3 regions of the Enterococcus sp. LJL128 genome follow, and region 2 is predicted to be linked to each of the others. Evidence: predicted binding sites of a transcription regulator. Region 2 holds the regulator's gene; each other region holds the start of a gene.

Region 1 (11,060 bases), on a different contig from region 2:
TAACTGATCTGCGCTTAAAAACGCTACTCTCAGATGATTTTCTGCTTTTTTCAAATCAAAATACACAGCTTCTTCTTTCTGATTCATATTACTGATATTCGCATCAAACAATCTATGCTGAAGCTCATCCAACGGAAGCTCTTTAAGCGCATCATCCGGCAAGTAAAAGCGCAAAACTGCTAAGTAAGATTCATATTTCTCGTCTACTACATTGATTTCCAGATATTGTCTTATGTAGAATTCATATGCTGAAACACCTTTATCCAGAGCCAATTCAGGATTAACTACACGGTAGTTCATCATTTTCTTACCAGGATGATCAATCCAAGGGAAGTATGCCTGAACATTTAAAATCCCCTTTGTTCGATTTTCTGAATAAAGATTCCGCAGGTAATCGCTGCTGCGTGTTACAAAAAAAGTAGCCTTCTTCTTTTCAACAGGCTGGAGCTGATCGTTCTGATATTGAACAGTCTGAACAACCTGGTCAATAAAAGCAAATTCAATAACCGGTGCCTTCAGGATTCCTACGCCGTTATTCCAAACCAGCTGATCCACGCCAATCTGTTCTCTATAGAATTGCTGAAAATCTTGATTGACCTCTGCATCCCATTTGAACGGATTGATAAACAATGAGATTTTCACTACATCGTTTTTCAATTCTTCAATCGTCTGGACACGTTGTACTTCCAGAAAAATTTGTTTGGGAATAATCTGATAATACAAGCTGGAGTAATACATTTTCCAACAAGAAGTCAGACAAAGACCTTTAAAAAATATATCATAGCCGGCTAGCTGATTGCAGTCAACAACCACTTCTTTGTTATTGTTGTATCTTTTCGGCAGCTGCCTAAGCTCGTCTGCAGTCTCAAAATCACGTTTATCCGGACGTTCTACATTATTGTAAAGATACTCATCCAAAGAGCGTACATACCCGTAAATACCACATTTTTCCATTCTAGTGTCACAATAGTTCTCTATCATTCCTTGATACTTTGAGAATACCTCAGCATCAAGAATATTTCGCTCCATGATAGATAAACCGGAAACATGTATTTGAAATTCTCCACCATCTGCGTGGAGCTTCAGCCAGAGATTATCCTTTTCTGTCAATTGTTCAAATCGATCCTTGATTGCGAATAAATCAAACGGCTGTGTATCATCATCGTCTATCCGATAGTATTGGGGATCTGTCAGAATTCTTATAAAACTTAGCCAGTCTTTCAACAGCTCTGTTAATTCTTCAGAAGAGCTGCTTCTCAATTGAGCCATCATGTACATTTTTCCAGTTTTTTTCATTCTATCCCCTCCTTCATCATTAGTTAGTAAATTATCGATAGCAATCTCTATCAGACAGTGACTATCTCATTGGTTTTGTTTAGTCTATCGATCTGTTTCAAAAAAGTACTATAACAAATAATTAAATGTGCCGAAACAACTTGTACAAGCAAAACTACATAATTAAACTATAGCATACGGTTATCGATTATGCTATTTATGCTGACTTGTATGAATGAAACAAAAAATGAGACCGGACGAAGCCCGACCTCATTTTCAATTCAGCATACCTGGTTTATTTTTCAGTCGCTGTTTCAGTTACTACTTCAACAGCCTTCTTCATGCGGATATCATGTTTCAGCATATCTTCAGTCAGCACACGGCGAACTTGATCTTCCGGCATATTGTATTGTTCAGCCAAATCTTTGATTTCAGCTTCAATATCTGCTTCAGATACTTCAATAGCTTCTGCATCTGCAATTGCTTCAATCACAAGATTGGTTTTTGTACGAGTTTCCGCTTCCCCTTCAAACTGCTTATGCAGGTCTGCTTCAGTTGTACCAGTTAACTGGTAGTACATATCAGGAGCGATTCCTTGACGCTGCATGTTGTTTAGGAATTCATCCATCGAACGGTGAACTTCATCGTGCACCATCACATGTGGTAAATCAACGATTTCAGCATTTTCAACGGCTAAACGAATAGCTGCTTCATCTTTCGCTTCTTCAGCAGCTGCTACTTTAGCATCAGTCAGCTCTGTACGGTATTTTTCTTTCAACTCAGCTAATGTTTCAATTGAATCATCTACATCTTTTGCAAAATCATCATCCAGTTCAGGTAATTCTTTTGCTTTCACTTCATGGATTTTAACATTGAATACAGCATCTTGACCAGCTAAATCTTCAGCTTGGTAATCTTCTGGGAAAGTAACCTTTACTTCTGTTTCTTCACCGGCTTTTTTACCTACCAGCTGTGCTTCAAAGCCAGGAATAAATGAGTTTGAACCCAACTCAAGAGCGTAATTTTCACCTTTTCCGCCTTCAAATGCTTCACCATCTTTGAAGCCTTCAAAGTCAATAACTACAGTATCGCCGTCTACAGCTGCTTCATCTTCTTTGATAACCAGTTCAGCTAGAGATTCCTGTTCACGCTTCAAACGTGCATCAACATCTTCCTCTGTTACTTCACGGTCTTGTTTTTCAACTGTCAGATTTTTGTATTCACCAAGTTTTACTTCTGGTTTTACAGTTACTTCTGCAGTGATAACCCAGTCTTCACCTTTATTCATGCTTTCAACGTCAATTTTAGGTTGAGAAACTGGTTCGATAGCTGCTTCTTTTACCGCTGCTTCATATGACTCTGGTAAAACAGCATTCAATGCATCTTCGTACAATGCTTCTTCACCATACATACGGTTAAATACTTGACGAGATACTTTCCCTTTACGGAAACCTGGAACATTCAGGTTTTTCTTCACTTTGTTAAAAGCTTGTACTAAGCCTTTTTCGATTGTTTGGCTATCGATTGAAAAAGTTAACACACCATCATTCGTGCCCTTTTTTTCCCATTTCGCAGACATTAAATTCCCTCCGAATAACATTATTTATACATCATATTTGCTTTATGCATACCTTTAAATAGTACACTATCACTGGATAAATGTAAATATTTTAGATGATATCCATCAGAAGAATTTCTGTTTTTTTATGATTCAAGACAATTCTTCAATTATTGTTCAGTAATCAGCGGAATCGGCTCAGCTAGTATCTCATTTTTTTTAACATCCCGATAAGAAACTACCATCTGCTCTAAATCAGTTATCCAATAACTAATCCCCGCTTTTCCGGCGATCTGACAGAAGCCCTCAAAATCAATCATACCTGCCTGAGCCTTTGTCACAGCTGCCTTTATGCCTGAAGCTGAAGGCTGTTCTGCAACAGTTTTAGCAACACCGTTCATTCGCAAATAGATAGTTGAATTTTCATCATAGTAGCGGTAGACTCCTTCTTCTACAAAGTAATCATATCGCTTGACCCCTAGATTCTTAAAGCGCTGAATCAACAAAGCAAAACCTCCTGCATTTTCCTCTTGATTCACAGCATTTTCAATATCTTGATAATTCAATGTCATTGCTACTCCTCCGATGCTTTTCATCCTATTGAAGCATATTTTGATTTTGTCAGCAATTATTCCGTATTAAAACCAATTATCCAGCTGCCGTTTTATCCGAAAAAAAGAGTCCGGGACATAAACAAAATCCCAGACTTTTGACATCCCTAAAACCGAATAAACGGTATTCCAAAAGCAGCTTTCTCGGAGCTGAACACTTTTGTAACAACCTCTGCAGCCATATATCTACTTTGTTCTTCACTTCATTGAGCTTAATTAGGCTTGCTATTCCCCGCCAGTAATAGCGTTCCAAATCCCAGTAAAGAAGCTCTTAATATGCTCCCACACACCTTTTGATTTCTCTTGGAGCTGTTCCTTAGCTTTGGTTAAGTCCAGTTCTCCTACGAAATCCTCAAAAATATTCTTGTCTTTCATGTCGCTCATTAAGGTAGTCAACTCAGTTACCTGATCTGAGGTCATCACATCTTCTATTCCTTGACTCTTCAAAGCCTTTTCTACAGCTTCCTGGATATCTTTTTGAGTTAACGTCTGACCATCGGCTGTTTTAGCTGCCAATTCCGTTTTGGCTTGTTCCTGTGCAGCATTTAACGCTTCATCTGTATAGCCGTCCTTTTCTTTATTTTCTTCAGTGATTTTAGAGAGTACGTCCATTTCGTCCTGAGCGACCTCTACACGGTCTCTGTTGATTATTCCGCCTGATTCTTCAACAATCTTATAGACGCCGGCTAACGCGCCGGAACCGTCGATTGGCACGGCCGAAGCAACTGTCAGTTTCGCATCAGAAATTCCTGCTGTTAAAGCGGCATTTTGATACTGTGCAGCAGTAATTCTAGTGATATTCTCAGGTGTGGCAATATCCACAGTAATCCCCGAGCCCTTCTGCTCCGTCTCCATACGCACAGAACTATAAACAGCCCATTCCGCATTGAATCCCCCATCGGGAATAAAGCTCATCAAATCCTGACCATTAGTTGTATAGATTGGGGTTTCTCCTTTTATACCAAGCTTCTCCAGTGTGTAGTCCTGCTGTTCCTTTGTCAGAGCATTTCCCAATGCAACAGCATTAATCTGCAGCGCTTCTTCAGAGCTGCTGGAGGTCTCAGTCGTACTTGAGCTCTCTGTTGCTGCTCCAGTACTTTCTTCTGTTGCTAAAGCCGTTTTTCCGTTATATAAACCGACAGATAATAAAAGCATCGCCAAAGCGATTGCACTGATTTTTTGTTTACGTTTCATAGTAGTCCTCCTAAAAATTTTACTGGTTTTCACTATACAGCAAGAAGATTAGTTATTTGTTAAGAATAAATCATTTTAATAAAATTTTATTGTGTTGAATCTTAAAAATCGCTCTAATTGAATACAAAAAATCATTACCTAGTCAGAGTGAATCTGTCTAGGTAATGATTTAAATATGACTTATTTTGTGTATTCTTCAACCAATTCAACGACTTCTTCCATAGTATCACACTCGTTAAGAGCACGATCCGCTAGTTCAGCCATCTTAGTAGTATCCAAACGTTTCATCAAACTGCGAGTTTTCAGGATTGATGTTGCGCTCATAGAGAATTCATCCAGTCCCATACCTACTAATAGAGGTACAGCTGTTTGATCTCCTGCCATCTCTCCACACATACCAGCCCATTTTCCTTCAGCGTGTGCTGCATCAATAACGTTTTTAATCAAACGTAGAATTGATGGGTTATATGGTTGGTACAAGTAAGAAACTCGTTCATTCATACGGTCAGCAGCCATTGTATACTGAATCAAATCATTTGTTCCAACACTGAAGAAGTCAACTTCTTTAGCAAATTTGTCAGCAATCACTGCTGCTGCAGGAATCTCAATCATGATACCAACTTGAATCGTATCAGAAACTGTGCTTCCTTCACTTACTAATTTTTGTTTTTCTTCATCAAAGATTTTTTTCGCTGCTCTGAATTCTTTCAGAGTAGCAACCATTGGGAACATGATTCGCAGATTACCATGAACTGAAGCACGAAGCAACGCACGCATTTGTGTACGGAACATATCGTCTCCTTGTTCAGATAAGCTGATACGCAATGCACGGTAACCTAAGAATGGATTCATTTCATGAGGCAGCTGCAGGTAAGGAAGCTCTTTGTCTCCGCCGATATCCATCGTACGAACAACAACCGGCTTGCCATCCATGCCTTCAAGAACAGCTTTATATGCTTCGTACTGATCCTCCTCTGTTGGGAAATCAGGTGAATCCATATACAAGAATTCTGTACGGTATAAACCAATCGCTTCACCGCCATTATTATGAACACCTTCTAAATCTTTTGGTGTACCAATGTTGGCAGCTAACTCAAAATGTTTGCCGTCAGCAGTTTCTGTTTTTGCATTTTTCAGCTTTTCCCACTCGGCTTTCAGGTCAGCGTATGCTTTCCCTTTAGCTTCAAAGTCAGCCTTTTCTGCATCTGTAGGATCTAAAATCACATCTCCATCAATACCGTTAACAGCTAAAATGTCGCCGGCTTTAACTTTAGCAGTGATTTCCATTGTTCCCACGATTGCAGGGATTTCCAGTGAACGAGCCATAATCGCTGAATGCGATGTACGTCCGCCAATGTCGGTAACAAAGGCTTTTACATACGTTCTATCCAACTGAGCTGTATCACTTGGAGTTAAGTCATGAGCAACGACGATTACTTCTTCGTTGATCATTGAAGGGTTTGGTAAAGTTACCCCTAGTAAATGTGCTAAAACACGTTTTGCTACGTCGCGGATATCAGCAGCACGTTCCTGCATGTACGCATTATCGTCCATTGCTTCGAACATACCGATATACATATCAGTAACTTCTTTCAAACCGGCTTCAGCATTTACTTTGTTATCTTGAATATTTTGTTTGATCTGTCCGATCATTTCCGGATCAGCCAAAACCATTAAGTGTGCATCAAAAACCTGTGCTTCTTCTTCACCAAGACTTTGTGCTGCCTTTTCTCTGATAGCCTGAAGTTCTACTGTAGATTTTGCTAATGCATCATCTAAACGAGCTTCTTCAACTGCAGTATCTTCTACAGAAGTTTTGCTGAAAGAAAGGTCTGGTTGTACAAGAAGATAGGCTTTAGCAATTGCAACACCATCACTTGCGGCAATTCCCTTAAGCATCTCAGACATTATTCAGACAATCCTTCTTTTTTCATTGTTTCAACGATTGCAGCAATTGCGTCCGCTTCGTCAACACCGTCTACAGTGATAGTTACGTCAGAGCCTTGGCCTACACCAAGAGACATAACTCCCATGATTGACTTAAGGTTAACTGATTTACCTTTGTACTCTAAGTTAATATCAGAGTTAAATTTGCTTGCAGTTTGTACTAGTAATGTAGCTGGACGTGCGTGAATCCCTGTTTCTGCTACAACGTGAAAGTCTTTCTTTTCCATATGAATCGGTCTCCTTCGTAAGTAAAATATTTTTTTATGTTAGGGTTTTCTTAACAACACAAAAGCGCCTTTGGAACAACCCTTTCAATTTTTAAGATTACCATTTTTTTGATATTGTTACAACTGTTTTCAACGATTTTTTAAGGAATCACGTAAACCTTTTCAAACTATTTAACGAATCGGTAAATAATTTCTCCGTTCAGCCCAGCTTCCCCGATAATTTTAGTCCGATCAGGAAGAACTTTCCAGGCCTCTCTGAATAGATTGAAATCGTTTCTCTCAACGACTATTTCGCTGATTTCCCCCTCTTTCAGCTGCTGAATTCGTTCCTCAAACGGGTTTTCGAACATAGGAAATTTCCACCTCCCTTTTTGAAATCTCTATTATTTTAAATGAAAGCCGCTGATTTGTCTAAACTTGAGATTCTAGCAAGGTTTATTACTTATACATAACGAGTTGAAATACTTGATTCTTCAATAAAACATGCTATAATAATCTCAAAGGTCAATAAAGGTCAGTTGTTTTTTTGACCTTTTATTCGACTGATTTCTTTTAAAAGTGAAAGGACGTGTTTTAGTAGATGATTTGTCAAAACTGTAAGCAAAATGAAGCTACGATTCACTTATATGCAAATGTCAATGGTCAAAGGAAACAGCTGGACTATTGCCAAAGCTGCTATCAAAAATTAAAAGCACAAGCAAATAATACTTCCCCTACGATGTCTCAGGACCCGTTTGGCTTTGGAAGCTTAGATGATTTATACCGCTCTCTTTCTCAGCAAATGCAGCAGGGAGACCGCTTAGGTCAGCAGACGCCGCCAACACAATTTGGCGATGGCAACGGCTTTAACGGACAACCGCCGCGAGGAGGAGGACAAGCTTCCGGCTTACTAGGCGAGTATGGCATCAATATAACTGAAGCTGCCAGAAAAGGCGACATCGACCCCGTAGTCGGACGTGATGACGAAATCAAACGTGTAATTGAAATCCTAAACAGAAGAACCAAAAATAACCCTGTTTTGATTGGTGAGCCTGGTGTTGGTAAAACTGCAGTTGTAGAAGGACTAGCCCAAAAAATAATCGATGGCGATGTTCCTCAAAAGCTGCTTGAAAAAGAAGTGATTCGCTTAGATGTTGCTTCTCTTGTTCAAGGAACAGGTATCAGAGGTCAGTTTGAAGAAAGAATGCAAAAATTGATTGAGGAAATCAAACAAGCGGAAAATGTTATCCTGTTTATTGATGAAGTTCATGAATTAGTTGGTGCCGGAGCAGCTGGTGATGGAAATATGGATGCAGGAAATATCCTGAAGCCGGCACTTGCTAGAGGTGAGCTGCAGATGGTCGGAGCTACTACATTAACCGAATATCGGATTATTGAAAAAGATGCCGCATTAGAACGTAGAATGCAGCCAGTTCGTGTAGACGAGCCTTCAGTAGAGGAAACTATTGCAATTTTGCAAGGACTTCAAAAGCGCTATGAAGATTATCATCATGTGAAATACACTGATGAAGCGATTAAGGCTGCTGCTTATCTTTCCAACCGTTACATTCAAGATCGTTTTCTACCTGATAAAGCAATTGACTTGCTTGATGAGTCTGGTTCAAAAATGAACCTAACAATTCAGATTGCTGATCCAAAAACCATTGAGCGGAAATTAGCGGAAGCAGAACAGCAAAAACAACAAGCCTCTGCCGAAGAAGATTTTGAAAAAGCTGCTTACTACCGTGATCAGATTAACAAGCTGCAGGTTATGAAGGAAAAACAAGTCAGCGATGATGAAATGCCGGTTATCACAGAAAAAGTTATTGAAGCGATTGTTGAGCAGCGGACAGGAATTCCAGTCGGCGAGCTGAAAGAAAAAGAGCAAACACAGCTGAAAAATCTGTCTGATGATTTGAAAGCAAATGTAATCGGGCAAGATGCGGCTGTTGATAAAGTAGCGAAAGCGATTCGTAGAAATCGGGTAGGCTTAGGCAAAAAGAACCGTCCAATTGGCTCCTTCCTTTTTGTTGGACCAACTGGTGTGGGTAAAACTGAGCTGGCTAAACAGTTAGCCTTTGAATTATTCGGTTCAGAAGATACGATGGTCCGCTTTGACATGAGTGAATACATGGAGAAACACAGTGTATCAAAACTGATTGGTTCTCCTCCAGGTTATGTCGGCTATGATGAAGCCGGTCAGCTGACTGAAAAAGTCCGTCGGAATCCTTACAGTCTGATTCTATTGGATGAAATTGAAAAAGCCCATCCGGATGTTCTGCATATGTTCTTACAGATTTTGGATGATGGACGTTTGACAGATGCTCAGGGACGAACAGTCAGTTTCAAGGATACTATCATCATTATGACTAGTAATGCCGGAAGCGGAAAAATTGAAGCTAATGTCGGTTTTGGTGCTGCCCGTGAAGGCGTAACCCGCTCTATCCTTGGTCAGCTGAATAATTTCTTTACACCAGAATTTTTAAACAGATTTGACGGCATTGTAGAATTCAGTGCATTGAGCAAAGAAGACCTGTTGAAAATTGTCACATTAATGCTGAACGAAGTGAACCAGCTATTGGCTCCGCAAAAGCTTCATATTGAGGTGCCAATCGAGGTGAAGGAAAAACTCGTTGACCTTGGCTATGATCCTGCAATGGGTGCTAGACCATTAAGACGGACCATTCAGGAACAAATAGAAGATGGTATCGCAGAGTACTATTTGGACCATCCCGAAGATACAGCTCTAGCAGCTGAATTAACAGATGAAGACAAGATTATTGTGACAACACAAAAGTCTGCTGCTGAAGAACTTAAAGCAGATGATGCTGTCGATACAAAAACTGAGTAAATAAAGAATAACAGCTCCGTTTATTAGAAAAGAATATACTAAGCCCCAACCTGTCCATAAACAAGACTGATTGGGGTTTTTTTACAAATTAAAGGAAATGGATAAAAAAACAAAAAAATAAACCAATTTTTTATACTTGACCCAAGTTTTATGGTAAAATTTAAGCATAATTCTTTTTATTTGAAAAAAAGCCATTTATAATTAACGTGCGTTATAGTTTACATATTTCGAAGAAAAATAGGAAAGAAATAGAGGTGAGATGTATGAAATTAGTTAATGTTACCAACAGTCACAGAAACTTGGTAAATAAGCAGCTGGAAAATACAGACGCTCAATTTGTCAAAGTATATTCCGCAGGGAATACTACAGTAGTCTACTCTGAAGCAGAAAGCCATGTAGAGATTCTAATCCTGAACCAAAAGCGGGCAATTAGAAAAGCCGAGGCCAACGAAATCTTGAAATTCTTTTTGAAACGCTTGCCGAAAGAATTGGTTCAAAATGATAAGATAGAAGTTATTGAACTGAAGGGCATCACAGAAATTTCAATTCCTTTAGCCGGTGCTTTAATCAGAAGCTCCTGAAATGAACTAAAACAAAAAAGCATCCAGCAGCTCAACAGCTGCCGGATGTTTTTGCTTATAATAGACTACTTAACTCGACCTCTGGATATTTGTCCGCAAACCAACGCATAGCAAACTGGTTTTCAAATAAGAACAGCGGCTGATCAAAACGGTCCTTGGCCAGAATATTCCGACTTGAGCTCATGCGTTCATCCAAATCTTCTGGTTTAATCCACCGGGCGATTTTCGATCCCATTGGTGTCATTATCACCTCAGAATTGTATTCATTCATCATTCGATGCTGGAAAACCTCAAACTGCAGTTGTCCGACTGCCCCGATGATATATTCTTCTGTCAGATATGTCTTGTATAACTGAATAGCTCCTTCTTGAACAAGCTGATACATGCCTTTATGAAATGATTTTTGCTTCATGACATTTTTTGCTGTAACCTTCATAAACAGCTCTGGCGTAAATGACGGCAGTTCTTCGTACTTAACCTTTAGCTTACCTTCGTAAAGACTATCTCCAATCTGGTAATTCCCAGTGTCATAGACCCCAATGATGTCTCCAGCAACCGCTTCTTCAACGTTTTCTCTGGCATCTGCCATAAACTGAGTCACATTGCTAAGCTTAATTTTTTTACTGGTTCTTTCAAGAGTAACATCCATTCCCCGTTCAAACGTACCTGAGCAAATACGTACAAAAGCAATCCGATCCCGATGGGCCGGATTCATATTCGCCTGAATTTTAAAAACAAAACCAGAGAATTCTTCTTCATAAGGACTGACTTCTTCCCCATCCTCTGTTCGATGTGCATAGGGTGCAGGCGCAAACTGCAAAAATGTTTCCAGGAAAG
Region 2 (11,060 bases):
CGATGTATTCTGCTGTTAAAGTGAACGGGCGGCGATTGTATGACTATGCCCGAAATGGTGAGGAAGTTAAACGACCTAAAAGAACGGCGCTGATTCATTCATTTGAACGAACTAGTACGCCGCAGTTAGATGAGGAGAAAGGAACGCAGTCTTGGCGTTTCAAAGTGGTCTGCGGAAAAGGGACTTATGTACGTACTCTTTCAGTTGATACAGGTACTTTATTAGGCGTACCCGCTCATATGTCTGAGTTAGTTAGAACAGCGAGTGGTGGTTTGAGACAGGATCAGTGTCTGACATTAGCAGAAGTGGCAGAGAAAATGGAGGCCGGAGAAATTAATCAGGTGTTACTACCTATTGAAACAGCAGTTAAAGACTTTCCTGCGTTTTATTTAACGGACGAACAGTATAGTAAAGTACGGAATGGCGTATTTTTGACGATGAAAGAGTTGGGCATCACTGATATGCCGGCAGAACTAATTGCCCTCTATCACCATGATTTGGTGGTAAGCTTATATAAACAGCATGAGGAAAAATCTCATCTTTTAAAGCCGAGCAAGGTATTGAGAAATAATTAAAGAAAGAAGTTTTGAATTATGAAAATCGTTTCAATCCGCCATCCCTACGATCCAAAAGAAATTCCAAACGAGGATGTGGTGATGGTTCTGGGTTTTTTTGACGGCGTGCACAAAGGACATCAGAAGGTTATCGAAACCGGCAAAAAAATTGCCGAAGAAAAAGGCCTGAAGCTCGCAGTGATGACTTTTAATCAACATCCTTCAATTGTATTTCAAAAAATTGAGCCGGCATCTATGAAGTACCTGACCAGTTTAAAACAAAAAGAAGAACACATGGAAGCGCTAGGCGTAGACATTCTTTATATTATTGACTTCACCTCTGCATTTGCAAAGCTGCCTCCACAGGAATTTGTTGATCAATATATTGTAGCGCTGCATGGAAAAGTTGCAGTATCCGGGTTTGACTATACTTACGGACCTAAGGATATCGCTGATGTTGCTCATTTTCCTGAATATGCCAAGGGGCGGTTCGATGTTGTTACTGTTCAGAAGGAAGAGCTGGAGGGGCTGAAAATTAGTTCCACACGTATTCGGGAAATGATGGATGATGGTAATATGGAAGAGGTTACTGAGCTATTAGGGTATGTGTATGAAACTGAAGGAACAGTTGTTCATGGAGATGCACGGGGAAGACAACTTGGTTTTCCTACTGCGAATATTCAAGTGAAAAGTATTGTTAGACTACCTCGAATCGGCGTTTATGCTACTCGGATTAAAATTGGTAATCAGTGGTATGCCGGAATGGGATCCATTGGGCATAATGATACATTTGGTGAAGGTAGGGAGTTAACAGTAGAAGTCTATATTTTAGATTTTCATAAAGACATCTATGGTGAGCAGGTTACTGTCCGCTGGGACCACTATCTGCGTGATCAGGTCAAATTCAATGGGGCAGACGCCTTAATTAGCCAACTGAAGCAGGATGAGCAGGATACTGCGGATTATTTTGCAAAAAGGAAAAAGTGAAATAAAGCAGCAAGCTATAGTTAAAGCGACTCTTGCATAACTGCAGTTGGCAAGAGAAGAATCCTATTGGTGAGTAGAATTAGTGCTTCTAATTGATGCGCCACTCTTAATTAAGGACAGGTTGAGCATAAGACGTTTTAGATCTCATGTTCAACCTGTCTTTTGTATATTCGTGATAATTAGTTTCTCAATTTTAGCAGCGTAGCCTCTAATTGCATTTAATTTGAACGTTTTTTACAAATCACAGGCTGGAAACTGCTTTCTTATCTTTTCATAAATAGCTAATAAATCGTAGGGATTAAGCCGCCATCTGCACGTAAAGCAGAGCCGGAAAAAGATGAGGCATACGGGCTGGCAACAAAAACGGCCAACCGACCGATTTCTTCAGGACGAATCAGCCGCTGAATCTGTGAAAGAGGACGATGGTTTTTCATAAAATCATGTTCCCATTCATCTGAAGGAAGACTGCTATCCTGGTACATGTCCTCAAGCATTTTCTGAACACCTTCAGTCAAAGTAGAGCCAGGCATAATCGTATTTACCGTTACATGAGTACCTACGGTCAGCTTCGATAAGCTTTTTGCTAAGGATAGATTCATTGTCTTCGTCATACTGTACTGGGCCATTTCTCCTGACGGCATCAAGGCCTCTTCGCTGGCGATAAAAATAATTCGTCCGAAATCCTGTTTCAGCATAGCTGGTAAATAATGGTTGGCTAGAGCATTACCGGCTAAGACATTAACCTTGAAAAAATGTTCCCAAATATCATCGGTGATAGCCCAATAATCCATTGGCTGAAAAATACCCATGTTGTTAACTAAAATATCTACTTTAGGAAAGGTATTGAAAAGCTTCTCACGTTCTTCTAATTTTTCTAAATCAGCTGGGGCCCCCTGTGGGTCAGTTTCTGGAAACAGCTGCTTAATCTCCTCAACAACATGCATCACCTGAACTTTATCTCGTCCGTTAATAATCACATCTGCTCCTTCGCGTGCCAGCTCAATAGCGATGGCTTTTCCAATTCCTTTGGTGGAACCAGTAACAAGAGCAGTTTTTTTAGCTACATTCATCTCCATAATAAAAACCTCCTTTAGAAGTCAAACGTATCAGGATCTGGTCCGACGCGTAGATTTTCGTTCAAATTAGTTATTGCCACCATCTCTTCATCAGATAATTCAAAATCAAACAGTTGTGCATTACTTTTCATCCGAGCAGACTGCACAGATTTTACTACCAGCAGAATATCCTGTTGAACAGCCCAACGCAAAACTATTTGTGCGCTGGAACGCTGGTGAGCTGCCCCAATCTTTTGTAGGAGGGGGTCATTTAATATTCTGCCCTGCATCAATGGTGACCAAGCCTGAATATGGATATTATGCTGTTTACAAAAATCCCGTAATTTCTGTTGGTTCAATTTTGGATGCAGCTCAATTTGATTGATGACAGGTAGAACGGTTGCGAAACTTAGCAGCTTTTCTAAATGCTGAATCTGAAAATTGCTGACGCCGATAGCCTTAACTTTTCCAGCTTTGTATAGGTCCTCCAATGCTTTCCAGGATGTCTCAAATGCATCTGTTCCAGGCCAGTGAATCAGGTATAAATCAAGGTAGTCCAGCCCTAGAAGTGACAAACTATTTTCAAAAGCAGTTATTGTTTCGTCATAGGATAAGTGATTATTCCAAAGCTTGGAAGTCACAAATAGTTCTTCCCTTGCTATATTTGCTGCCGCCATTCCTTTTTTTATTCCAGCGCCTGTACCAGCTTCGTTTCCGTAAATTTGAGCAGTGTCAATCAGGCGGTAGCCTTGAAGAATTCCTTCAGAAACCACTGCTTCTGTTTCTTCATCAGGTATTTGAAAAACCCCTAAGCCTAACCCGGGAATTTGGCTTCCATTGTTTACTATTATTTTTTCTTCTAATGAATGAATCATTGATTTTCCTCCTCAAGCTTTTTCTGAAATTACTATATAACGGAATTATCCAAAAGGATAGTACCGACTTTTTCGTGCTATACTAACAAAAAAGTATCAATTGTGAAACTAGAAGGATTGGAGCGAAAAAATGAAACAAAAAATTTATAATATTGGTGTTGAAGCTGCGATGGAGGTTATTGGCGGGAAATGGAAACCGATTATTTTATGTAATTTGCGTCATGGTGCATTGCGTCCAAGCGACTTGCAGCGTAAAATTCCGGGAATTAGTCAGAAAATGATGACTCAGCAGCTGCGTGAATTAGAATTGGATAATATTGTCAAACGAAAATCATACAATCAGGTACCGCCAAAAGTAGAATACTCATTGAGTCCATATGGAGAAACACTGGAAATTGTTTTGGATGGATTGTGTCAGTGGGGCACGATGCATGTGACCACCTTGCAGAATCAGGGGGAAGAGGTACTGCTTTTAGCAGAAAGTTGATAGAAAATGAAGAAAATTGAGCGTGTTTTATCAATCATTATTTTACTTTTAGAAAATGATGTTATTTCCGCTTCTGAGCTGGCTGCACGTTTCGGCGTTTCTAAGCGAACAATTTTCAGAGACATTGAAACGATTGAATATGCAGGTTTTCCGATTCACTCAGCTTTTCAAAAAACAGAGCCATTGTACTGAATCCTCAAGAAGTGTTGCCAATAGATACTCTGATTATCTGTATCCAGATGGCACTAACCTACCATGATAAAAAATAGAACTGAAAGATTCCAAACAGACTCTCTATAACCTATGCGGATAATATGCTAAAATAGACGGAAACATCCAGTGTTTAACTGGCGGCTTAAGCTTGAAAAGCAACCGAAGGGCGCTAGAAATGATTAAAATTTGAACGATGATACAAGTGAATTTTTTTCTAATGGTTTCCATGGTGTTAATATTGTGTGATTTTGGTTTTTGGAAGGAAAATGAATAGAATGACGATAAACAATGATTTAAGAAACAACAGCAAAATTTCAGCTTACATTCACATACCATTCTGTGAGCATATCTGCTACTATTGCGACTTCAATAAAGTTTTTCTGGAAGGTCAGCCGGTAGATGAATATATTGAAGCGCTGCTAAAAGAGATTCGTCTGACATTGGCGGAATCCCCTCGAAAAAAGATGGAAACAATCTATGTAGGCGGCGGAACACCAACATCGCTAAGTGCAGAACAGCTGGACCGCTTGCTGTTTGGTGTGAGGGAGCTGCTTCCTTTTGATGACTGCAACGAGTTTACAGTAGAAGCAAATCCGGGAGATTTAAGTCGAGAGAAGCTGAAAGTAATGAAGAATTATGGTGTAAACCGTCTATCAATGGGGGTTCAGACCTTCGACGATCAACTGCTGAAAAAAATTGGTAGAAAACATACCGCAGCTGATGTCTACCAGACAATGGACTTTTTAGACAAAGAGGCATTTGAGAATGTTAGTATTGATTTAATTTATGCGTTGCCAGGGCAGACGCTTGCCAGCTTCCAGGATACACTTCAGCGGGCAATTGATTTAGACCTCCCTCATTATTCATTGTATTCACTGATATTGGAAAATAAAACGATGTTTATGAATTGGGTGAGACAAGGAAGGCTGACTCTTCCTGATGAGGATGCGGAAGCAGGGATGTTTGAAGAGACAATCAAAAAAATGGCGCAGACGAACAGACAACAGTACGAGGTCAGCAATTTTGCGTTGAAGGGAAAAGAGAGCCAACACAATCTTGTGTATTGGAATAATGAACATTATTATGGATTTGGTGCTGGAGCCAGTGGTTATCTGGGAGACAATCGTTACCGTAATTACGGACCCATTCAGCATTATTTAAAACCCTTGCGTGAAAATCGTCTGCCAGTATTAGAAACTGAACATTTAACTAAGAACAATCAAATTGAAGAAGAAATGTTTCTGGGACTAAGAAAGCTAAGCGGTGTAAACAAAAAGCGTTTTGTAGAAAAGTTTGGCATTGACATAACGACAGTTTACGGGGAAGTTATTCCTTCACTAATCAATAAGGGATTATTAGTTGAAACAGCAGAGGCACTTCGCCTCAGTGAAAAAGGACTATATATTGGAAATGAAGTCTTTGAATCCTTCCTTTTGGATGCTTAATAACAAGAAAAAAGAAAACTATAGCAATTTTTAGCACTCGGTTATAAAGAGTGCTAAAAATTGCTGTTTTTTTCTTGACAATCATGATAGAACTTGCTATATTAATAATTGTATTAGCACTCATTAGAGAGGAGTGCTAATGGAGGGTGGTATTATGATTACTGAAAGACAAAAAGAAATCTTGAGACTTATCATCCAGCAGTACACAACTACGGGGACACCTGTAGGTTCGAAAAAATTGATGGAGGATGGAATCAAGTCCAGTTCTGCCACAATTCGAAATGATATGAAAGCTTTAGAGGAGCAGGGATTGCTGCTTAAAACCCATTCTTCTTCTGGAAGGGTTCCGTCTATGAACGGCTATCGCTATTATGTTGATTACCTGCTGAAACCAGCTGAGGTAGAACCGGGAGAATTAAATAGTATTCGCCAGTCCTTTGGCTCAGAGTTTCGGGAGATTAATGATATCATTGAACAATCTGCGAAAATCTTATCTGAGCTAACCAGCTATACAGCGTTTTCTTTGGGGCCGGAGGTTAAGGAAAGAAAATTAACAGGATTTCGGATGGTTCCTTTGAATGATCGGCAGGTTATTGCTATCATTGTTACTGACAAAGGAAATGTCGAGAGTCAGGTATTTGCTATCCCAAACACTGTTTCCAAAGAAGATTTAGAAAAAATGACTAATATTATCAACGAAAAGCTTGTTGGGCAGCCTTTGCTGACCGTTTACCATCGTTTACGCACAGAGATTCCAATGATTCTGCACAGGTATTTCCAAACGCCTGAAGGGATGATGAATCTTTTCGACACGATGCTGGGGCACATTTTTGAAGAGAAGGTTTATGTGAGCGGTCGTTTGAATCTGCTGGATTTTGGCGTTAGTATGGATCACAGTCAGTTAAAATCAGTTTATTCTTTTATGAATAACACAGAAGCGCTGACCAATCTGCTGGAAATGACTGAAACAGCTGCAAGACCAATTAGCTTTAAAATCGGTTCGGAAATCGGCAACGATTTACTGAAAAGCATGAGCATGATTACGGCAACCTATGAAGTTATCGGACATGGCAAAGGAACTATCGCATTACTGGGACCGGCAAGTATGCCGTATTCTAAAATATTTAGTCTAGTTGATGTATTTAGAAATGAGCTGGCTTCACAGTTAGGCTCTTACTATCGATTTCTTGATGGATAGCGCTTTGGTGATATTCTTAAAGATAAATTGAATCTACGAAACGGGAAGGGAAGTTGCTGGATTGAACAAAGAAGAAAAAGAAGAGCTTCAGGATCAAGTAGAAGAAACAGCTTCGGAAAACACAGAACCTGAACTGACAGAAACAGAAACACTAAAGAACGAGCTTAATGAAATGGAAGATAAGTTCCTGCGGGCCCGTGCAGAAATTGCTAATATGAGCAATCGTTTTAAAAATGAACGAGAGCTGCTGGTTCGTTACAGATCACAGGATTTAGGGAAAAAATTATTGCCGGCTCTAGATAATTTAGAACGGGCAATGGCGATTGAAGTCGACGATGAACAAGGCGCAAGCCTGAAAAAGGGCATCGAGATGGTTTATGAAAGCATGATCTTTGCCTTGAAAGAAGAAGGAATCGAAGAAATACCGGCACAGGGAGAGTCTTTCGATCCGAATCTTCATCAAGCAGTTCAGACAGTTCCGGCTGATGATGGTGTTGCTTCAGACACAATTGTAGAGGTTCTGCAAAAGGGCTATAAGCTACAGGATCGTGTTCTGCGCGCCAGCATGGTAGTCGTTTCTCAATAAATAAAATAAGCACATTCAATTTTAAAATTAAAATAGAAGATAGGAGAAATAAACATGAGTAAAATAATTGGTATTGACTTAGGAACAACAAACTCAGCAGTTGCTGTATTAGAAGGCGGAGAAGCAAAGATTATTGCGAATCCAGAAGGAAACCGTACAACACCTTCTGTTGTATCTTTTAAAAATGGAGAAATTCAAGTAGGGGAAGTTGCTAAGCGTCAGGCAGTGACAAATCCTCATACAATCGCTTCAATTAAACGCCACATGGGTGAAGCTGGCTTTAAAGTGGAAGCTGAAGGTAAATCTTATACGCCTCAGGAAATTTCTGCAATGATTCTGCAATATCTAAAAGGTTTTGCAGAAGACTACCTAGGTGAAAAAGTAGATAAAGCAGTTATTACTGTTCCAGCATATTTCAACGATGCACAACGTCAGGCAACTAAAGATGCTGGTAAAATTGCCGGGTTGGAAGTTGAACGGATTGTCAATGAACCAACAGCAGCAGCATTGGCTTATGGTTTGGACAAAACAGATAAAGATGAAAAAATTCTAGTATTTGACTTGGGCGGCGGTACATTTGACGTTTCCATCCTTGAGTTAGGCGATGGTGTCTTTGATGTATTATCTACTTCTGGAGACAACAACTTAGGTGGGGATGATTTCGATAACAAAATCATTGATCATATGGTTGCGGAATTCAAGAAAGAAAACGGTATCGACTTAGGTCAGGATAAAATGGCATTGCAGCGTTTGAAAGATGCTGCTGAAAAAGCGAAAAAAGATTTATCAGGTGTTACAAGTACACAAATCAGCTTACCGTTTATTACAGCTGGAGATGCAGGTCCGCTTCACTTAGAAATGAACTTGACTCGTGCAAAATTTGATGAGCTAACTGCTGATTTAGTAGAACGGACAAAAATTCCTGTACGTCAGGCATTAAAGGATGCAGCATTGAACGCTTCTGATATTGATGAAGTGATTTTAGTTGGTGGTTCAACTCGTATTCCAGCGGTTGTTGAAGCAGTTCGTAAAGAAACGAATAAAGAACCAAATAAATCTGTGAACCCGGATGAAGTAGTGGCAATGGGTGCGGCTATTCAAGGGGGCGTTATCACTGGTGATGTGAAGGACGTTGTACTATTAGACGTGACTCCTTTATCACTAGGTATTGAAACAATGGGCGGCGTATTTACGAAGCTGATTGACCGCAACACAACGATTCCAACAAGTAAATCTCAAGTATTTTCTACCGCAGCAGATAACCAGCCGGCAGTAGATATTCATGTACTGCAAGGTGAACGTCCAATGGCGGCAGACAATAAAACATTAGGAAGATTCCAATTGACAGATATTCCAGCTGCTCCTCGCGGTGTACCGCAAATCGAAGTAAGCTTTGATATCGATAAGAATGGTATCGTGAACGTACGTGCGAAAGATTTAGGAACACAAAAAGAACAAACAATTACAATTAAATCTTCTTCAGGTTTATCAGACGATGAAATCGAACGCATGGTGAAGGATGCTGAATCAAATGCGGAAGCAGATAAACAACGTAAAGAAGAAGTAGATCTTCGTAATGACGTAGACGCTTTGCTGTTCACTGTAGACAAAACATTGAAAGAACTTGAAGGTAAAGTTGATGCGGATGAAGTGAAAAAAGCAGAAGATGCTCGTGATGAACTGAAAGCAGCTGTAGAAGCAAATGATATCGAACAAATGAAAGCTAAACGTGATTCATTAAACGAAATCGTTCAAAATCTAACAGTTAAATTGTATGAGCAGGCAGCTCAGCAACAAGCACAGGAAAATCCGGAAGCAGCTCAAGGCGGCGCAGATGATGTTGTTGATGCAGACTTTGAAGAAGTCGACAAAGACGAACAATAAGCAGACTGCCTAAAAAGAAGTCAGGAAAGAGGTCGGGACAGAAGCCGGAAACTGCTTCTGTCCCGCCGTTTATTGTAGAGAGAAAAATAATTTTCTGATAATCAAAAAGGACACTGCCAATGTTGATTTTACATAAATGTATTTAGGTTTTACTTGAATTATGGTATGATTACAACGGTGCTTTTGTTGTAAAAGACTAAAAAAGGCAGTCAGTGCGGAGAAAACAGGCGGGAATAAACCAGATATTTTTTGCATGTATGTGTCTGATGTGACGCCGAATTCTCTATAAGCAAAACCTTTGTTTCTGATCACACTGCTTCTGATTGTCAACTATTCAAGTTTTGAGTGATGATGGCTAAGGTGTATCTATACTCAAGGGAAATACAAGTTGGAGGGAAACCAATGGCTACAAAACGAGATTATTATGAGGTACTGGGGCTGTCTAAAGGGGCTTCAGATGATGAAATAAAAAAAGCGTACCGTAAACTATCTAAGCAGTATCACCCAGATATTAATAAGGAAGCAGATGCCGAAGATAAGTTTAAAGAAATTTCTGAAGCATATGAGGTTTTAAGCGACCCTCAAAAGAAAGCGGCGTATGATCAATATGGTCATGCAGGTACTGACCCGAATTATGGCGGTGCCGGCGGCTTTGGTGGTTTTGGCGGCGGTGGCTTCAGCGGCAGCAGCTTTGGCGGATTTGAAGATATCTTCGATTCATTCTTTGGCGGCGGTGGTGGACGTACTGTTGATCCGACTGCACCAAGACAAGGATCGGATCTTCAATATACCATTCAGTTAAAATTTGAAGAAGCGATTTTCGGTATAGAAAAAGAAATCAAATATAAACGTGAAGATGTTTGCGGCACTTGTCATGGGAATGGGGCTAAGCCGGGAACGCAACCGGAAACCTGTCATAAATGTCATGGCTCTGGTTCAATCAATGTAGAACGTCAAACTCCATTAGGACGAGTTATGAGCCGTCAAACATGTGATGTCTGTCGTGGAACCGGAAAAGAAATTAAGGACCCATGTCCAACCTGTCATGGCTCTGGACATGAGAAGAAAGCACATCACGTGAAGGTTAAAGTTCCTGCTGGCGTGGAAGATGGTCAACAAATGCGCCTGGCTAATCAGGGAGAAGCTGGAATGAATGGCGGACCGTATGGCGATTTGTACGTTGTCTTTCATGTGGAGGAAAGTAATATTTTCGACAGGGATGGTGCTGAAATTTACTATGAAATGCCGCTAAGCTTTGTGCAGGCTGCACTAGGTGATGAGGTACAGGTACCTACTGTTCATGGAGATGTGAAACTAAAAATTCCTGCCGGTACACAAACTGGAACCAACTTCCGCTTACGTGGAAAAGGAGCACCTCGTTTACGAGGCGGAGCAAATGGCGATCAGCATGTGAAGGTGAAACTAATTACACCAAAAAATCTTAGTGAGGAACAACGGAATGCACTTCGTTCTTTCGCTAAGGCAGGCGGACAAGAAATTAGTGAGCAGCAAGAAGAAGGTTTTTTCGATAAAATGAAAGATGCTTTTGGCGGTAAGAAAAAGAAATAGTTGAATAAATCGAAGAGAGACAGCTTCTATCAATAGAGTACTGGTTAAAAATTAAGAGCTGTACTGGATTGTCAATTTGACAACTAGTACAGCTCTTTTTTTATAATTAGAACAGTCTTATTCATACTGTGTCAGCATTTGTCGGACACGCTGAGCAAGTTCTTCACGAACAAATGCGGGACCGTGACATATACATCGATTGCCAAA
Region 3 (11,060 bases), on a different contig from region 2:
GCCATGCAGCACAGAACGAATCTCATTTTCCATGCTGTAGCCGTTTTTGTCTGAAAAGTCCTGCTGTAGTCTATCGTATTCCTTTAAGATTGAAGGATAATTAGCTGCCTCAGGATCTGTCTGACTAATCTGCTGTTCTAGCTCCCGCATTCTCTTTTCCATAGCAGTAATAGCTGAGAACGCCAGCAGCATTTCATCCCAGATGTTTTTTTCAGAGTCCAGCCCAGTGTCCTGAGCAAGATAACCAATGGTAGCTGTTTTGGTTTTAGAAATAGTTCCAGCATCCGGAGCCTCTACTCCAGCAATGATTTTCAAGAGTGTAGATTTTCCAGCACCATTCCGACCTACCAGAGCAATCCGGCTGTTGTCGGCTATTTCCATTTGTATATTTTCAAACAAAGTTTCAGCGCCAAAAAAACGGGCAATCTGATTTGCTTGTAGTAAGATCATGGTTCTATCCTCATTTCATCGTAATCTTTCTTAGTTTAGCATAAAATACTAAAAAATTCAGTTACATAAGAAGCTGCAGGATATAAAACAGAAGATTTAGGCAATAAATAGTTTTTTATGAGCACCAACGTTGCTTTTTAGCTCTTGGAACTGCTATTATTAGTAGTGGAGATATAGAATGAGTTGGAGGTATGAATGTGAAAGAGCAAACGATACCAAAAGCCACTGCGCGTAGGCTTCCTTTATATTATCGTTATTTACGTATTTTATATGATGCTGGTAAAAGTAAAGTTTCCTCAACTGAGTTGAGTGAAGCAGTTCAAGTTGATAGCGCTACGATTCGTAGAGATTTTTCTTACTTTGGTGAGCTGGGAAAACGGGGCTATGGCTATGATGTAGAAAATCTAATGAACTTTTTCGGTAAAACACTAAATGATGATGAATTAACCAATGTAGCTTTAATTGGTGTTGGGAATCTGGGCAGTGCTTTATTGAAGTACAAATTTCATCAGAGCAACAGTATTCGTGTGAGCTGTGCTTTTGATATCAACGAAGAAATCGTTGGACGAATCGTAGATGGTGTTCCTGTCTATCCTATCGAGGATATGCTGGAGCAAATCAAGATTCAACAAATTGAGGTGGCAATTTTAACGCTGCCTGCCAGAAAAGCGCAGGATGTTGTAAATCAGCTAGCTGAAGCGGGGATTAAAGGAATTTTAAACTTTACCATTGCCCGTCTGGCAGCGCCATCAGATGTATTGATTCAAAATGTCGATCTAACCAATGAACTGCAAACATTAATCTATTTCCTGCATCACGATGGAGATTTGATTGAGACAGGTGAGGAATAGACGGTAAAAGCAATTAAGATGGACGTCCTGAAACCTGGGAATTACACAAGATGTTGTTTAGTATCTGTCTTTTCGTTTAATAAAAAAGAGATAAAGGAACGCAATCTGACGTTCCTTTATCTCTTTTTAAATTAAAAATTTATCCTATAAAATCTGATTCAAGCCCCTCTTTTATTTTGAAGAACAGCTAATGCTGTTTAGCAATGCTATAAAATTGTTCTTTGAAGTATATGCATCTATAATTTGTGAAGTTTATTCTATGAGTGTCCGCTGGAATAAAGAATCAGCTGTATAACTACGACAAGTGTATTCATACCACAGTGGGCAATGATGGAGGTCCAGATTTTCCCAGTCACTTTATAGAGAATGGCAAAGAAAAGCCCCAGAACGAAATAAACAAAAAAGTTTCCGTCAAAATGAATAATGGAAAAAAGTGCTGAGCTGAGAATTGCTCCCAACCAAAAACCAGTCTTTTCATAATAGAAGAGATCAATTAATGAACGTCGGAAAACAAATTCTTCCATAATTGGTCCCCCAATAATTGTCGCAAAAACAAATAAGCTGTTGTTCAAAATAATTGAGATAATATTTTTAGTATTTTCTGAATTAGGAGCTGTATTTGTAATGGTCGTTTGAAGGCTAACAACAATTCCCTGAAGAAAGAGAGCCAGAAAGATGCCGCTAACTCCGAGAAGCAGAACGAATACTGGAGAGTGAAGCCGCCCCTTTTTTTCCACCATTGTTTTTTCTTTATCTTTTAGATATAAGCCAATCATTAAACCTGCACCTAAAATATAGGCTAGTGTGGAGGCTAAGACCACGACATCCTGCGAAGCTGATGCAAAGAGCAATGGTGAGACAAAGACAGCCAGGTAAATCAAAATCATTGTCATACTTGTTTTTTTAGCAGCCATAAAATCCTCTTTTCTTTTCAAGTGAGTAGTTCAAACTATCCTATAGAAAACTGAAAACCTATCTATTTTTTGTGGCGGAATCCTAATAAAAGGAAAATAAAAATTGAAAAAAACAAGGCTTCCCACAAGGTAGTTGTCCAGTCGAATTGCTTATCTACACCAAAAAAAAGATTTCCGGCATTTGCGATGAAAAGATAAACAAATGTAAGAATAATAGTCTGAGCAATGCGCTGTTTCATATTCGCTTTCCTCCTTTTTTTATTTTCCACTAATTCTATTTTAGCATGAAGTGCGCTAAATACTGGAATGAAATGGTCAATGGATTTGGGAGATAATCCAAAGTAAGATAAAAATCTTATTTTTCATACAAAAGACTTGCAAAGCAAATCAGAAATGAGTATTATAAATAGTGTGAGTTAGCACTCTCTTTGCAAGAGTGCTAAAAATCAAAAAATTTATCATGGAGGGATTTATTGTGTTAAAACCATTAGGCGATCGCATCATTCTTGAAGTCGCACAGGAAGAGGAAAAAACAGTAGGAGGTATTGTTTTAGCTTCAGCTGCAAAAGAAAAGCCACAGACTGGTAAAGTTATCGCGGTGGGAGAAGGCCGTGTATTAGATAACGGTACAAAAGTTCCTGCGGAAGTAAAAGAAGGCGATACAGTTATGTTTGAAAAGTATTCCGGAACAGAAGTTAAATATGAAGGAACAGAATATTTAATTGTTTCAGGAAAAGATATCATCGCAGTTGTAGAATAAACCTCTAATAATTTTTATAGTATTAAGGTAAATCTGAGCTATTTAAGTAATAGAGTTCTCAGGTAAATCCTAATAAAAACAGAATGAATAATAAATTAAATAAGGTGGGAAATAACATGGCAAAAGAAATTAAATTTGCAGAAGATGCCCGCGCAGCAATGCTTCGTGGTGTGGATATTTTAGCTGATACAGTAAAAGTAACATTAGGTCCAAAAGGTCGTAATGTCGTTTTAGAAAAATCTTATGGTTCACCGCTAATCACCAATGATGGTGTAACAATCGCAAAAGAGATTGAATTAGAAGATCATTTTGAAAATATGGGTGCTAAATTAGTTTCTGAGGTTGCTTCTAAAACTAATGATATTGCAGGAGATGGTACAACAACTGCTACTGTTTTAACACAGGCGATTGTTCGTGAAGGGCTGAAAAACGTCACTGCTGGAGCAAATCCTTTAGGCATCCGCCGGGGAATTGAATTAGCTACAAAAACAGCGGTTGAAGAACTGCATAATATTTCTGCTGTTGTAGACTCAAAAGAAGCAATTGCACAAGTAGCAGCTGTTTCTTCTGGTTCAGAAAAAGTTGGTCAGCTAATTGCAGATGCAATGGAAAAAGTTGGTAATGATGGTGTTATCACTATTGAAGAGTCGAAAGGAATCGAAACAGAGCTGGATGTTGTAGAAGGCATGCAGTTTGACCGCGGCTATTTGTCTCAATACATGGTGACAGACAATGATAAAATGGAAGCTGTTTTAGAAAATCCGTATATTTTGATTACTGACAAGAAAATTTCAAATATCCAAGATATTCTGCCTTTATTAGAGCAAATTCTACAACAATCTCGTCCGCTGCTGATTATTGCTGATGATGTAGATGGTGAAGCGTTACCTACACTAGTATTAAATAAAATCCGCGGAACCTTCAATGTGGTTGCAGTGAAAGCGCCAGGCTTCGGTGACCGCCGCAAAGCAATGCTTGAAGATATTGCTGTTTTAACAGGTGGAACAGTGATTACTGAAGATCTTGGTTTAGAGTTAAAAGATACAACTATTGAAAACCTTGGTAATGCAAGTAAAGTAGTTGTTGATAAAGACAATACAACAATCGTTGAGGGAGCCGGCGGCAAAGAAGCTATTGATGCTCGTGTTCAACTAATCAAAAATCAAATTGTTGATACAACTTCTGACTTCGACCGTGAAAAACTACAGGAACGTCTGGCAAAATTAGCTGGCGGTGTTGCGGTAGTTAAAGTCGGTGCAGCTACAGAAACAGAACTTAAAGAATTGAAGCTTCGTATCGAAGATGCCTTAAACGCAACTCGTGCGGCTGTTGAAGAAGGAATGGTTTCCGGCGGTGGTACAGCGTTGGTAAATGTTATTGGTAAAGTAACAGAAGTAGACGCAGAAGGCGATGTAGCAACAGGTGTGAAAATCGTGGTTCGTGCATTAGAAGAACCAATTCGCCAAATTGCTGAAAATGCCGGTTATGAAGGTTCAGTCATCGTTGATAAACTAAAAAATGTTGATTTAGGTATTGGTTTTAATGCAGCCAATGGTGAGTGGGTAAACATGCTTGATGCAGGAATTGTTGACCCAACAAAAGTAACTCGTTCAGCCTTGCAGAATGCAGCCTCTGTAGCAGCATTGTTGCTGACAACAGAAGCAGTAGTTGCAGATAAACCAGAACCAGCTGGCGCAGCTGTTCCCCCAATGGATCCATCAATGGGTATGGGCGGCATGATGTAAGTAACCTCTAAGAACCTTGAGAAATCAGGGTTCTTTTTTTGTTTTCTATTGTTTTTTACTGCTTATAGGGCTAAAAAGGGCAAAACTTTTCTAAAAAAAATATAGGTTGTTTAATAATCATAAATGAATCCCATATTTTAACAACGAGTCTTCTCCAAATACAAAGTATTCCTCATAGGAAAAGTAAAGTAATTCAATTTGGATAGAAGGACGACACAGATTTATCGCAGCATTAAAAATAGAAATAAAATCAAAAAATACAGGGACATATGAAAATATGAATCTTCTCATCTTGTTTCCTATAGCTCGTTCATCAGCATCATTAAACAGCAAACAAAAAGGGAAAGACCAGAATTTTCCATTGGATAATTTTAGAAAATATCCAATCAATAATAAAATTCCAGAAATTGTAACACCTGCAAAGGCTATATCTAGGGCAAGCGGTAAATCACTTAGATTCATAATAAGTATCTCTCTTTTTTTGATTATATTCTACAAGGATAAAAGCAGAACAGCAACAAAAATCAGAAAGGCTGAATGACGTAGGAAGCTTGCAGAACGACTTTTTTACTTTCACATACGGATATATGATATAGAAATAAATTTTTCAACGAATAAAATTAGCAATAATGATGTATAGATTAGTAGAGCGGGACCCAAAAATCACTACTCGCAAAGAACAATTTCTTTTGAAAAATATCTTCCATAGTTTTAGGTAAGATTTTATATTGTTGGCGGAGAAACAATGTGAGCTTAAACTCTTCATGAACAATATTTAAGAAGGGGGAAGTTCAAATGTTTGAACAACTAATAAATATGAATTGCTTTTCAGTAAATAAAAAACTTGCTAAAGAAGCAGCGGAATTACTGGAAAGGTTGTACGGCTGTGAAATTAACTGTACTGAGATAGATGAGAGTGTGCCCTTTGCACACCATGCACGAGGCTGTACAATTGTCGCAGCAAAAATCTGTGAAAATGTGGTCATTTATCAAAATGTTACAATTGGTTCGAATATGAAATACAGTAAAGCTGTAAAGAAGTGGGAGAACGTGGGAAACCCAATCATTGCTAAAAATGTAATTATAGCAGACGGTGCCAAGATTCTGGGACCAGTAGTAATTGGTGAAAATTCAGCTATAGGAGCTGGAGCGATTATTACAAAAAATATTCCTGCAGACAGTGTTGCATTTGGTGTTAATCAGCATAAGCCCAAAGATCCTAATTATGATTTGCTGTTCAATCGGGATATGATTGATCCAGAAATAATCATTGAGGAAAAACATCGGCTAATCTCAGCTTTTGAAAAGAACAATTAAGAAACTTCAGAAGTTTGGATACGGTCATTAGCTCCAGAGACAGTTCAGCAACGGGTTTCCTCAACACGTAACAGCTGATATACTATCAAGAAAAGGGGGAAAGAGTTACTATGGAAAAAGAATGGCTGTATAGGAGTATTGATTCGGCGGACATAAAAGAAGCGATTGAACTGTATATCGAAGTTTTTTCAGCTGAACCTTGGAACGATCAGCTTACGTTTCAGCAGATTGCGGATTATATTAAAAGCTTACAGGGGATGAATACTTTTAAAGGCTTTATTTTACGAAATGAAGCAACCGGCAAATTGACAGGAGTAGCTTTAGGCTTTGTGAGACCTTGGTATCAAGGATTGGAATATCATATGGATGCATTTTACATTTCCAATGAGCTTCAAAGAAAAGGCATAGGGAGCTGTTTTATGACTAAAATAAAGCAGTCCCTTGCGGAAGAAAATGTACCTGATATTATTCTAGATACAGAACGAGGATATCCTGCAGAAGGATTCTATTTGAAGAATGGCTTCAATGCTTTAGCAGCCTCTGTTTTATTAAGTGCAAGCACTCAAGAAGTATAGTCAAATAATTTACGCCAATACAAATAAGGAACTATTATGAACTCATTCCAATCTCTTTGGTTGGTTTGCTTGATAATAGTTTCTTTTTTATTCTACAGAAAGTTTATTGTTTAAGGGACATATTGACTGAGTGAAGGGCTTGATTAACAATCGGCAAGGATGCCGGACCTATGCCATGGAAGCTTAACAGTTCTTTTTTAGTTAGAGCTGCCAGCTTTGGGAATGAATCAATTTTTTTGTGAAGTAAAGCTCGCCGGGCTGGTTTTGATAATTTTTCTAAGAATTCCTGATAAGTCACTGGAAACACCTCCATTTTCTATAGCTAATATAACATATTTAAGAGATTAATCACGACGGTAAAGTTTACCAGCTTAAAAAAGGAGTACTGAACAGTAAGTCATTGACTTCAATTATCCACTAGCCTAAAATTATAACCATTAAGTAGCTTTATCCTATAAATGATGAAATGATAGACGGCATACTATTTTAAGCAGAAAGAGAGGCAAAATTTATGGAGAGATATATTGCGCTTTTACGTGGAATAAATGTAGGTGGTAAGAATAAGATATCCATGCCGTTATTGAAAGCAGCCTTTGAAAAAATCGGTTTTTTAGATGTGGTAACCTACATCAACAGCGGGAACATTGTTTTTTCTAGTGATATTCAAGATAAAAGTGACCTGATAAGAAAATGTGAGGCTACAATAGTGGATGAATTCGCACTAAATATTCCTGTTACCGTAGTATCGGCAAAGGATTTAGCGACAACGCTAAGTAATGCGCCAGAATGGTGGAATATAGAAAAAGAATCAATTCATTACGCGATTTTCGTTATTTCTCCAGTTACTGTGGAAGAAGTGTTTGCTGAGGTTGGAGAGGTAAAACCGGAGTATGAACAAATTAGTCATCATGGCAATGTTATCTTCTGGTCAGCTCCACGAAAAACCTTTAACAAAGCACGCTGGTCCAAAATTGCCAGCTCGTCTGTAAATAATAGCGTCACAATTAGAAACGCCAATACAGTAAATAAACTACTTCAATTAACTAGTAAGTGAGAGTTATTATGAGACAGCGGCTGCTGTCTTTTTTTTATTCTAGTTTTAATTAGTTGCAAGAATATAAATACTCTGTCTTGTTCTATCATGGTTGCTATCAAATGAAATACAAAAAAATAAGTAATTAAAGTTTTTAGAAATATTTTTGTAATGTGTTTGACACAAAAGTAATGTTATGTAATAATTGATTGGAAGGATATAAAGAACATGGAGGAGTGGAAAATGGAAAGAAAGCTGTTTTGTGAAATTTCACCTCTGACCTATAAAATTTCAGTCTATAAAAATATAGTCAAACGGCATGTTCAAGACTACTGGAAAAAAGAACGCTTTTCTTCTGAAAAAAGAGAGGAAAAATTACCTGTATGCGTGTATAGGCATCGCTCTTTGATTCGAAGAAAGCTTGGCAATGTTGATTTAGAGCTTCAAAATAACAAGGCAGTGAATCTGGCAATTTCCACGCAAAAGGTCTCTGGTATTCTAATAAAGCCAGGTGAGACTTTTTCTTTTTGGCATCTAGTTGGGATGTGTACAGAAAAAGAAGGTTATTTAGAAGGACTAATGATTGGAAAAAATACCACTGTGAGCGGCATTGGCGGGGGAATGTGTCAATTTACTAATCTGATTCACTGGATTATTCTCCATACGCCCTTTGAAATTGTTGAGCATCATCATCATGACAACATTGATTTATTTCCAGATTATGGCCGTGTGATACCTTTTGGAACCGGGACATCTATTGTTTATAACTATTTTGACTATCGGTTTAGAAATACGACTGATCAAATATATCAATTAATCGTCTACACAGATGATATATATCTTAACGGTGAATTATATGCGGAAAATGAACAAGCCTACAGTTATCATATTAAAGGCGAAAATGAGTATTTTAGCAAATCACAAGGGGTCGTTTACAGGAATGGAGAAATCATCCGAACTGTAATTGATAGAAGAAACGGGAATCAGGTGAAAAGGGAACTGATAAAGAAGAACCGTGCGAAGGTCCTGTATGATACCACTCATCTAACAATAGTAGAAGAATAGCAGATTAGACTATAGTAATTTTTTCTTCTAATCACCAAATAATTGAGCTAGTTGAAATGACTATGGTTGTTGTAATAAGGAGTTAAAAAATAAGACCACCAGGGTCTTATTTTTTATTTGGGGAGCCTCTCATCAAGGAATTACGGGAAATAATGAACGAATGTAGGGAATTAGCAGCTGCTGCTGGATTAGGAGCAACAGTAACAGATGTACAGGATAAAATACATAAAAAAGATACTTCCATTGCCGTCCCCTTTGACCGTTATAGAAATAAATGAAAATGAAAGATAACAGCCCTGAATAGCTGTTTTGCAGGATAACAGCACTGCCTGCCAAACATTTAATCAGTGGATAATTGCGTAATATATACAATGAAGCAATTAAAAGCACACCAATCCATCCGCCGTAATCTGTTCGGAGAAACTCAGCAGCAAAAATTCCGCTAAACAGAACACCAGCGGAAATGAATACATTTAGAGGTGTTCGTTCTTCAAATTTTTTCAAGCCAATCAAGACGACTAAGCCGATAAGCAATGTAAAAAAAACGTTTTGTTTTTCCAGTGTAAAATAGGATTGGCGAAAGGCCATATCATAAGGAATTTCTGATAAAATAGCAAATAGTAGTAAACGGGAAAAATATTTTTTCACATTAGAGGTATGTACAAAACCTTCTACTAACAAAAAGCAGAACAAAGGAAACGAGAGTCTTCCTAAAAATAGAAAGATGTCAAAAAGCTGATTTATAAAGGTGAAAAAACTCTGCTGCTCACTGGGAAGCTGTTGAATGAGCGCAGGTGAAAGGTATAAAAGCTTTGCAGTATGGTCCATCAACATCGTTAGAATAGCAATCCACTTTAACGTACTGCCTGAAAAGTACCCTTTGTTTTCCATAAATAAACTCCTTTAGCTAAAAATGCTTCTTTTATTCTACCATAATTATTCTAAAGAATTTGAAATTTCGGACTAAGGATTATGTTATACTATTTTGGAGTGTATTTGAAAAAGTAAGCGGCGAATGGTTATATAGACTATTGTTAAAAGATAAGTGAAGCTAGTTTTTCTTCAGGAATAGCTAGCGAAACAGCGAGTTTTCGTTCTTGATTGCCATAATCATTTCTGAAAAATTCGAATGCCGCTCTACTTGAAAGCGGGGGAAAAAATGAAGATTGTATTTTGTGATATCGATGGTACTTTTCAAGATATTGGCGGAGATGTACCTAAAATAAATTTTGATAGTATTGATGCGCTGCAGGAGCAGGGAGATTACTTCGTCTTTATAAGCGGACGAGGCTATGAACAGCTGCAGGAGATATTGGAAAAGATAACAAATGACTGTGATGTGATTTTTAGTAATGGTGCTGGTTATCGTTTGAAGGGTGAGCAACCGGTCTATCGGGCATGGCTCTCTCTTGAGAATTGTCGAAAATCTGCTGCTTTACTTGAAAAGCGGGATGTTTTCTATTTTATTCATACAGATAAAGGGATTATTATGAAACCCTATGAACAATATTTAGAACACTTTAAAGCATTGAGAGAAAAATTGAAGCCGATGGGCGAAGTTGGCGATAAGATTATGGATTTTAAAGAAAATTTCTTTGCGACACAATGTGAATTTGTGGAAAATCCCATAGAGCATTTGACGCAGCACCCTGAACTAAAGGCTTTGAAAATCGAAATAATGGAAGCGAGCGACGGGGAGATGGATTACCTGCGTGACACGCTGAATGATGATGAGACCTATGTCTTTTCTTCTTATGTTCAATGTCTGGAAATCGTCAATCCGATAAGCAGTAAAGGGCACGCGATCCAGCATTTTATGACCAATTTTCCTGATGCGGTCAGTTATGGTATTGGCGATGGCGAAAATGATTTAGCGATGCTTGAAGTAGTTGATGTGCCAGTTGCTGTGGCGAATGCAAAGGAGCTTGTTAAAAAGCAGGCTCAGGTAATTGCTGCTGACTGCTCAGAAGGCGGTGTGGGACAATTTATTTTTCAACACCTAATACCTTCTGATAAGGCAAGCAAGTGGGGCTATTGAGCGTAAAAATCTAAAAAAAAGAGAAAGCACCTGGAATTTTTATTACCAGAGTGCTTTCTCTTTTTTAGGCTAATGTCTTTTTATGCTTGCGGATTTTCTTGATTGCCCAGTCATAATGGCTGCTTGTAGAGGAGATTAGATATGCACCTAATGACGTGGTGTTTGTCCATTTATAATATTTTTTAGTAAAGAGCTCTTCATTGGTATGATGCTCTATGATTTCCAGCATTCTATCCGAGCTCTTATCAAGTAGCGCTTTTGCTTCAGAAAGAGGCGTTTGCTGATAGGCTTCCCAAATCTTCTGATTTAGCT

What was found. Region 2 encodes HrcA, which represses chaperone genes, less so after heat shock. Its sites were predicted from a motif close to TTAGCACTCNNNNNNNNNGAGTGCTAA; they were not measured.
Region 1: the regulator HrcA is predicted to act here: its motif matches at 7,248-7,274, upstream of AC1Z3K_RS18340 (ATP-dependent Clp protease ATP-binding subunit).
Region 3: the regulator HrcA is predicted to act here: its motif matches at 2,632-2,658, upstream of groES (co-chaperone GroES).

The regions. Positions count from the first base shown of each region.
Region 1 is NZ_JBXPBP010000027.1:6,140-17,199, reverse strand. Features, by position in the region: gene AC1Z3K_RS18375 (hypothetical protein) at 1-1,296, opposite strand, end outside; gene tig (trigger factor) at 1,571-2,854, opposite strand; gene AC1Z3K_RS18365 (DUF1398 family protein) at 3,004-3,405, opposite strand; gene AC1Z3K_RS18360 (DUF1002 domain-containing protein) at 3,670-4,638, opposite strand; gene ptsP (phosphoenolpyruvate--protein phosphotransferase) at 4,819-6,546, opposite strand; gene AC1Z3K_RS18350 (phosphocarrier protein HPr) at 6,546-6,812, opposite strand; gene AC1Z3K_RS18345 (hypothetical protein) at 6,980-7,162, opposite strand; gene AC1Z3K_RS18340 (ATP-dependent Clp protease ATP-binding subunit) at 7,393-9,642, shown strand; gene AC1Z3K_RS18335 (DUF1827 family protein) at 9,906-10,223, shown strand; gene AC1Z3K_RS18330 (peptide chain release factor 3) at 10,279-11,060, opposite strand, start outside.
Region 2 is NZ_JBXPBP010000023.1:33,026-44,085, reverse strand. Features, by position in the region: gene truB (tRNA pseudouridine(55) synthase TruB) at 1-575, shown strand, start outside; gene ribF (riboflavin biosynthesis protein RibF) at 594-1,541, shown strand; gene AC1Z3K_RS17680 (SDR family NAD(P)-dependent oxidoreductase) at 1,823-2,617, opposite strand; gene AC1Z3K_RS17675 (aldo/keto reductase) at 2,632-3,471, opposite strand; gene AC1Z3K_RS17670 (winged helix-turn-helix transcriptional regulator) at 3,602-3,958, shown strand; gene AC1Z3K_RS17665 (helix-turn-helix transcriptional regulator) at 3,965-4,150, shown strand; gene hemW (radical SAM family heme chaperone HemW) at 4,447-5,616, shown strand; gene hrcA (heat-inducible transcriptional repressor HrcA) at 5,771-6,814, shown strand; gene grpE (nucleotide exchange factor GrpE) at 6,876-7,400, shown strand; gene dnaK (molecular chaperone DnaK) at 7,455-9,284, shown strand; gene dnaJ (molecular chaperone DnaJ) at 9,687-10,853, shown strand; gene AC1Z3K_RS17635 (helix-turn-helix transcriptional regulator) at 10,971-11,060, opposite strand, start outside.
Region 3 is NZ_JBXPBP010000001.1:277,607-288,666, reverse strand. Features, by position in the region: gene AC1Z3K_RS01520 (ABC transporter ATP-binding protein) at 1-450, opposite strand, end outside; gene AC1Z3K_RS01515 (redox-sensing transcriptional repressor Rex) at 648-1,301, shown strand; gene AC1Z3K_RS01510 (CPBP family intramembrane glutamic endopeptidase) at 1,559-2,215, opposite strand; gene AC1Z3K_RS01505 (hypothetical protein) at 2,278-2,454, opposite strand; gene groES (co-chaperone GroES) at 2,691-2,975, shown strand; gene groL (chaperonin GroEL) at 3,092-4,720, shown strand; gene AC1Z3K_RS01490 (hypothetical protein) at 4,838-5,182, opposite strand; gene AC1Z3K_RS01485 (serine O-acetyltransferase) at 5,516-6,037, shown strand; gene AC1Z3K_RS01480 (GNAT family N-acetyltransferase) at 6,148-6,612, shown strand; gene AC1Z3K_RS01475 (helix-hairpin-helix domain-containing protein) at 6,716-6,910, opposite strand; gene AC1Z3K_RS01470 (DUF1697 domain-containing protein) at 7,124-7,666, shown strand; gene AC1Z3K_RS01465 (VanW family protein) at 7,889-8,710, shown strand; gene AC1Z3K_RS01460 (TraX family protein) at 8,843-9,601, opposite strand; gene AC1Z3K_RS01455 (HAD-IIB family hydrolase) at 9,870-10,748, shown strand; gene AC1Z3K_RS01450 (ClbS/DfsB family four-helix bundle protein) at 10,813-11,060, opposite strand, start outside.